Linked DNA regions of Prosthecodimorpha staleyi. The protein of the gene in region 2 interacts with the protein of the main gene of each other region in a pairwise test. Links are inferred from orthologs where the notes say so. Each region holds a gene or a part of one and is shown on either strand. Other genes may lie near its edges.

Region 1 (3,367 bases), on a different replicon or contig from region 2:
CATAGCCGGAGGGCTCGATCCCCGCAAATCGGGCGGGTCGAAAACCGACCTCCCTGCTGTCGCGCCGGATTCGATCCTTTTCGTGGCGGATTTGCGTCCGCACCCACCCGACCGACCCGACAGGTTGCGGTCAGACCGGACTGACGCCGATCAGCCACAGATGCAGGCGGAACACGAAGGCGAGATAGAGCGCGAGACCGACCACCACGGCGATCGTGTCGCGCTGCGTCCACCGCGCGACGGCCGGCGGCGTCTGGGCGCCGCGCCGCTTGACCGAGATGCGGTCGACCACCGCCCAGGCCAGAATCGAACCGAACAGGATCACGTCCGGGACGCTGCCATTGGCGATCAGATGCGCGACCGCCCAGAGCTTCACGGCGACCAGCATCGGATGCTTGACGATCGTGCGGATTCGCGACGTGCTCCCGGTGGCGGCAAGCAGCGGGAAGACCGGGATCATCAGCAACGCGACCAGATGGCGCGTCCAGGCCGGCGGATCGTAGAGCACCATCGATCCGGTCAGGCCGGAGGACCGCGCCGCGCCATAGCCCCAGACCACCAGGGCGAGGCCGCCGAGCGAAGCGATCGCAAACAGGCCGGCATAGCCGGTCTGCCCGAAGCGGCCGACCAGCGCGCCGCGCAGGGCCGGCCGGGTCGGCAGCATATGGGCCCCGAGAAAGAGCACGAGACCCAGAACGAGAAGCAGGATCGGCATGGCGGCGGTTCCTCAAGCGTTTCCGGGCGAAGCCGCGGCCGGCGCGCCGCCCGGAGACGCGATTGGCGCGTGACCCGGCCTGCGTTCCGACGGTCCGGAACCCTGGAAGCATTCCAAAGGCGAGGCGGTTTCGTTGTCGCAGAGCATGGCCGGCCGTTCAATGCGGCCGGGCGTAAAAAAGGCCGGCGCATTCACGGCGCAGGACGCCCGGCGCGCGTCCGGTCGGGCGCGGCGGCGCCGGGGCGTCCGAGCACGGCCGCCCGCGCGGCGCGGTAGCCGCGCGTGAACGCCTCGATGCGGCCGTCGAGACCGTCTTCGGTGTCGAACCAGGCGATCGGTCCGGCCGGCAGGTCCATGCCGCCGATCCGCGCCGCCCGCCGGCGCGAGGCCCGCACGATCAGGTCCCGCAGCGGCACGGGCCCATGCAGGCGCAGGTCGACGCGGGTCTTCATCGAACTCCAGCGGCCACCGACATCCTGGAATCCGGTCTCGGGATCGCCGCGGCGGAAGGGTGCGGCGAACTGGCGGGCGACTTCCTGCCGACCGATCCACAGCGCCCCGGTGGCCGGATCGAGCCAGGCGCCGCGGCCGAACGCCAGACGGCCGGCAAAACGCGCCCAGGCCGGCAGCGGCAGGCGATCCAGAAACAGCCCCTCGGGCGACTGCCCGGCTCCCGGCCGCCCGGCCGCGATCCGTTCCGCCAGAGCGGCGTCGACGAGACCGACCCAGAGGACCGGGACGGACGCGCGCATGTAGCTGGCGGTGCGCGTGCGAAGTTCGGCGACGGTCAGGTCGGAGCGCTGGATTTCGATCGCCACCATGCCGCCGCCCGGCAAGGCCAGGGCGAGGTCGGTCCGCCGCTCGGCCGGATCACCGACCAGCCGCCGTTCGACCTCCGCCTCCATGCGGCGTTCAAGGAAGGCGTCGCGCAGCGCCGCCTTGGCCCAGTGGTGGGCCTCCGTCTCGCCGCGTGCCTCCCGGCACTCGACCGGCGGCAAATGGGCGAAGTGGGATACCTTCAGGTCGCCGCGGCGCAGGATCAAGGCCCGGCCGCATTCCGGGCAGACGAAGCCGTCATGGCGGCGCGCCGCCGCCGCATCGATCAGAAGGCCGTCACGTTCGGCAACCAGCATCCGACCGCCCCCGACGGCGAGACCCGGGCCGCGCGGCCCGAACCGGCCAATGCATCAAGGTCAATGCACCCCGGTCAATGTGCCCCGGGTCAATGCGTCCCGGCGATCTCGGCGGGCTTCAGTTCGACGGATTCGCCGCAGCCGCAGGCCGAAACCTCGTTGGGATTGCGGAACACGAAGCCGGAGGACAGCTTGCTGGTCTCGAAATCCATCGTGGTTCCGAGCAGGAACAGGGCGGCCTTGGGATCGACGAAGACCTTCACGCCCTTCTCGTCGACCACGTCGTCCTTGGGATCGGGCGTCTCGACATAGTCCATCGTATAGGACATGCCGGCGCAGCCGCCCTTCTTGACGCCGAGCCGGAGACCCTGGATCGGGCGCTCCGAGCCGGACATGATCTCCTTGACGCGCTCTGCGGCCGCGTCGGTGAGCGAGATGACCTTCAATCCGAACATGGATGTCGTCCCTCAATACCAGTCCAGCGCCACGCGCGCCTCGTCGGACATGCGTCCCTGATCCCACGGCGGATCGAACACCATGCGCACGCGCACGTCGCCGACGCCCGACACGGAATTGACCGCATTCTCAACCCAGCCCGGCATCTCGCCGGCGACCGGACAGCCCGGAGCGGTCAGCGTCATGTCGATATCGACATTGCGGTCGTCGTCGATATCGATCCTGTAGATCAGGCCGAGTTCGTAGATGTCGGCCGGAATCTCGGGATCGTAGACCGTCTTCAGGGCGCCGATGATGTCGGTCGTCAGGCGCTCCAGTTCCTCGGCCGGAATCGCGCTCGCCGCCTGTCTTTCCGGCGCAGCCGGCGGCTGTCCGAGCGGTTCGGTGTCGTTCACTCTTGCGTCCATGGCCATCGGCCCTCGCCCGTCCAGTCTCGTTTCCCGCCCGGCACGCGGTCGCATGCCGGACCGTCCATCCGTCATGCAAAGAAATCATGTGCCTTTTGAAGAGCTTCGGCAAGCCGGTCGATCTCCAGGCGGGTATTGTAGAGGCCCATGCTGGCACGGCATGTGGAGGTGACGCCGAAACGTTGCAAGAGCGGCTGGGCGCAATGGGTGCCTGCGCGCACCGCAACCCCGTAGCGATCCAGGATCGTCGCTACGTCATGGGCATGGGCGCCCTCGAGTTCGAAGGAGACGATCGCCCCCTTGCCGGGCGCGGTCCCGAAGATGCGCACGCGGTTGATCTGCGACAGCCGCTCATGGGCATAGTCGCGCAAGCTCGCTTCGTGGGCGGCAATCCGGGCGCGGCCGATATCCTCTATGTAGCGCAGCGCAGCGCCGAGCCCGACCGCCTCGATGATCGGCGGCGTGCCGGCCTCGAAGCGATGCGGCGGCTCGCCGTAGGTGACGTTTTCCTTGGTCACGTCGCGGATCATCTCGCCGCCGCCGAGGAAAGGCGGCATCTCCGCGAGGAGTTCGCGCCGGCCGTAGAGAACGCCGATCCCGGTCGGGCCGTAGAGCTTGTGGCCGGTGACGCCGTAGAAGTCGACGCCGAGGTCCTG
Region 2 (4,097 bases):
GATCGGGATCAGCTTCCAGACGTCGCCGGTCCAGGCCGATCGATAGACGGGATCGCGCCGTGCCGCCGGATTGGGCCGGCGCTCGGTCATCTCCGCATTGACCGGGATGCAGTCGTGCAGGAAGACGATGCTGCCGGCATGGGCATAGCGTTCGGCGTTGATGAAGTCGCGCAGCAGATACTCGAACTGGTGCATCCCGTCGAGAAAGGCGACATCGTAGCCGCCGGGCAGATAGCGGAACAAATCCTCGCTGGCGAAGAAGTCGTCGCTGGTCATCTGGAACAGAAAGAGGCGCGACTTGCCGCGCGTGAAGTCGTTGGCGACCCGGCCCATCTGCGGGTCGACGCCGACGGCGTCGCACCCAAAGCAGGCCATGCTGGCGCCGAGATTGACCCCGATCTCGAAATAGCGATGCGGCTTCCGGCGGCGGTGAACCTCGGCGAGCACCTTCAGATAGGACCGCCCCTTGCGCGGGAAGCGCAGAAGCGGACCGGTCGCGGCGTCGCCATCGACCGGAACTGCGGCCACATCCGTCATCGGGCTGCCTTCGCCAATGCCCGGGTCACGAGACGCCGAGCTTCTTCTGCAGGCTGGTCGAACTGGTCGTGTACTGGAACACGATGCGCTGGCCGGGCGCGACGATGCGCTTCGCCGCCTGCGCCATCAGCGCGACCTCGTGGAAGCCGGACAGGATCAGCTTGAGCTTGCCCGGATAGGTATTGATGTCGCCGACCGCGAAGATGCCGGGTTCGGACGTCTCGAACTTCTCGGTGTCGACCGGGATCAGATTCTCATGCAGGTTCAAGCCCCAGTCGGCGATCGGCCCGAGCTTCATGGTCAGCCCGAAGAAGGGCAGCATGCGGGTGGCGGCGATCTCGCGCGCCGTGCCGTCGTTGAGCTTCACCTGGACGCCGGACAGGTGCCCGTCGGCGCCGGCCAAGCCCGTCACCTGCCCCAACACCAGGTCGAGCTTGCCCTCGGCGACCAGGCTGCGCATCCGCTCGACCGAATGCGGGGCGGCGCGGAACTCGTCGCGCCGGTGCATCAGCGTCACCCTCCGGGCGATCGGCTGCAGGTTGAGCGTCCAGTCGAGTGCGGAATCGCCGCCGCCGACGATCAGCACGTCCTGGTCGCGGAACGCCTCCATCCGGCGCACCGCATAGAAGACCGAAGTCCCCTCATAGGCCTCGATCCCCGGCACCGGCGGGCGCTTCGGCTGGAACGAACCGCCGCCGGCCGCGATCACCACCACCTTGGCGTGGAACCGGGTGCCGAGATCGGTCGTCACCGCGAAGCCGCCCTCCGGCAGCCGCGCCACCGTCTCGACCATCTGCGAATAGTGGAACACCGGGCTGAACGGCCGCGCCTGCTCCATCAGTTTCTCGACCAGCTCCTGGGCGCCAACGACCGGGTAGCCGGGAATGTCGTAGATCGGCTTCTCCGGATAGAGCTCGGCGCATTGGCCGCCGGGCCGATCCAGGATGTCGACCAAGTGGCAGCGCATGTCGAGCAGGCCGAGTTCGAAGACCGCGAAGATGCCGACCGGGCCGGCTCCGATGACGAGGACATCGGTTGTGATCGCGTCGGAGGCATTCACATCGGGAGCGATGGTTTCGGACATGCGCATCTGACCGGGCGATGGCGGCCGCGCCGCCGGGTTGGGACCCGACCTATAGGATGGTTCGGCCGCGCGGGCCAGAGCGGAGGACTGCGGGCCGACAACACGCGCCCCTGAGACCACCGCTCGGACAGTCCCGGCCGCGCGGCGCTGCGCAACCGGCGAACCTCCTGCGCAACGGCGTCGCGCACCGGATTGCCGGGCAATGGATTGCAACGGCTTGCAATGGCCAGCAAGGGGCGCCGCGGCGTCCGGATCGGGGCCGGCGGCTCGGCCGTGCCCACGATCCGGCCGGGTCAGGCCTGGCGTTCGGGTGTCCGGACGACGAGACCGTCGAGCGCGGCGGTCACCTTGATCTGGCAGGACAGCCGGGAGGTCGGGCGGACGTCGTAGGCGAAGTCCAGCATGTCCTCTTCCATCGGCTCCGGCGCCCCGACCTTGGCATACCAGGCCTCGTCCACATAGACATGGCAGGTCGCGCAGGCACAGGCGCCGCCGCATTCGGCCTCGATGCCGGGCACCATGTTGCGGATCGCATTCTCCATCACGGTGGAGCCGATCTCGGCCTCCACGGTCTGCTCGGCGCCGGCTGCGGAAATGAAGGTGATCTTGGGCATCGGGATCTCGGGCTCGGGAGGCAGGGGAAGGGCAGCGCCCGAGATAAAGGCTCGGGCGGGAAGGTCAAGACGGCGCGAGGGCGCTGCGGCCGATTAGGCCCGATTCCCCAGTTCCTGGCGGATCACCCGATCGACCGCCTCGACGGCCGCGGTCAGTTCGCCGAACAGATGCGCGGCGTCGCCGGGGACCCGCTCGGCCATTTCGACCGCCTCGGCGAGCCGGGCGACGCGGAACGCCCCGATGCCGCGGGCCGATCCCTTCAGCGTGTGGGCCGCCCGGCGGCCGCTGTCGGCATCGGCCGCCGACCGGATGCGATCCAGCAGCGCCTGGGATTGCGCCAGGAACATGCCGAGCACTTCGTGCTGCAGGTCGCGGCTGCCGAAGGTCATGCGGTCGAGATGGGCGAAGTCCAAGGGCCGGCCGTCGCCGCCGACCGGGCGGACGGCGTCCCGACGAACCGCTCCGAAGCCGACATCGCCTCCATCTCTCATCGCCCGCTCTCCCGCCGATCCTCGTCGAGAGAAGCCCCGTAGAGGCCAAGGAGACGTAAATTCCGCTGCCGAAAGAAGGCGATCGCGCAATACGGTAAAGGAAAGGTGGAGGCCACCGACCGGCTCAGCCCTCCGCCTTGCCGCCGAGCGCGCGCCGACCGGCCGCGGTCAGCCGGGCGACCACCCAGTCCGGTTTCATCGGATTGTCGAACCACGGCTCTGCCCAGCCCTTTTCCAGACAGGCGCGGATGGTGCGGTGCGGGAACTCCTGCCCGTCGGAATCGAACAGCGGCAACTTGCCGCCCGGCTGCCCGAGCCCCTGCTCCAGGTAGCGCCGCTGGCTCGCACTGGGCCGGCCCGGCGCCGCCGGCGCCTTCGCGCCCGGATTTCCCCCGGCCCCGTCGGTCCCCATGCGGCCGCCATCTTTCTGCTTTTTCAAGGAATGCAATGGATCAATCCGGTTGCCCCTGGGCATGGCCGCCCCCGTTAACGATGATGAGGGAAAACCCCCGCCAATGGTTCCAACTTCGTTAATGACATATTACCATCAAGGTGCGGCAACTTACGAGGAGGCTTGAGAATCGGGGTATTCCCCGTTTCTTCAAAGCCTTGTCCGGTGAATACGACGTCGTGCATGAAGCGACGCGGGATCGGTCGTCAGTCTCCAAGGCCATGGAGGCGGCGACCGACAGAGGGTACCGAGTACGGACGCGAGGCAGTAGATCACGATGGCGACCAATCAAAACAAGCAGATGGATCCTGCCGAGGCCGCCCTTTCGGCCGTCGAGGAAGCCCTGAAGCTGGATTTCGGCGGCCCGGAGGATTCGCCTCCCGCCACCTCGACGCCGATCGATGCTCCGCCCGCGGCCTCCGCCGCCCCACCCCGTCCCGAGCGCAAGCCGACCGTCACCAAGCGCATGGTCACGCGCCCGACCGGCGCGCGCTCCCCGCTGGATTCCCTGCCGCCTGAAGAGGAACTGACCGCGATCGTCGAGGCGCCGCCGCCGTCCCCGGCCGCGACCGAGCGTACCGCCGCAACCCGGATGCCGTCCGCCGCCGCCGCGGCACCGGCGCCCCATACCGCGGCTCCGTCCGCCGCCGCCGAACCGGCACGGGCCGCGGACGCCCCGCGCCCGACCGAGGCGCGCACGTCCGAGACCCGCCCCTCCCCGCGCCCGCCGGCCAATGACGACCGCCAGTCGGTCGGCAACCTCATCCACCGCTTCGGCCAGAAGCCCTCGCAGACGCCGCTGTGGATCGCGCTGATCGCCTCGATCGTCTGGCTTGGCCTGGTCACCGTGCTGATCATGACCAGCTTCGGCGGCTTCCTGCGCAGCGCGACGCTGCCGGAAACGCTGTGGTCGCTCGCC

Evidence for each region. The genes of interacting proteins can lie anywhere in the genome.
Region 1: the proteins of KL771_RS12165 (region 2) and sufA interact in binary tests that used the Escherichia coli proteins (3 or more experiments, as listed by UniProt). The link is inferred for Prosthecodimorpha staleyi from one-to-one orthologs.

The regions. Positions count from the first base shown.
Region 1 is NZ_JAHHZF010000001.1:488,779-492,145, forward strand. What follows is about bases 621-3,367. They hold sufA (Fe-S cluster assembly scaffold SufA), read right to left. Parts: upstream 2,304-3,367; coding sequence 1,938-2,303; downstream 621-1,937. Other genes in these bases: KL771_RS02070 (NnrU family protein), read right to left, coding at 621-715; KL771_RS02075 (competence protein CoiA), read right to left, coding at 907-1,848; KL771_RS02085 (SUF system Fe-S cluster assembly protein), read right to left, coding at 2,316-2,711; KL771_RS02090 (cysteine desulfurase), read right to left, coding at 2,783-3,367. In the rest of the region: more of KL771_RS02070, read right to left, coding at 131-620. UniProt on the Escherichia coli protein: Is able to transfer iron-sulfur clusters to apo-ferredoxin. Multiple cycles of [2Fe2S] cluster formation and transfer are observed, suggesting that IscA acts catalytically.
Region 2 is NZ_JAHHZF010000005.1:325,539-329,635, forward strand. What follows is about bases 576-3,432. They hold KL771_RS12165 (2Fe-2S iron-sulfur cluster-binding protein), read right to left. Parts: upstream 2,236-3,432; coding sequence 1,915-2,235; downstream 576-1,914. Other genes in these bases: KL771_RS12160 (NAD(P)/FAD-dependent oxidoreductase), read right to left, coding at 576-1,621; KL771_RS12170 (Hpt domain-containing protein), read right to left, coding at 2,329-2,727; KL771_RS12175 (hypothetical protein), read right to left, coding at 2,852-3,139. Outside these bases: KL771_RS12155 (class I SAM-dependent methyltransferase), read right to left, coding at 1-537; more of KL771_RS12160, read right to left, coding at 563-575; KL771_RS12180 (apolipoprotein A-IV repeat region-like domain-containing protein), read left to right, coding at 3,456-4,097. UniProt on the Escherichia coli protein: Ferredoxin are iron-sulfur proteins that transfer electrons in a wide variety of metabolic reactions. Although the function of this ferredoxin is unknown it is probable that it has a role as a cellular electron transfer protein.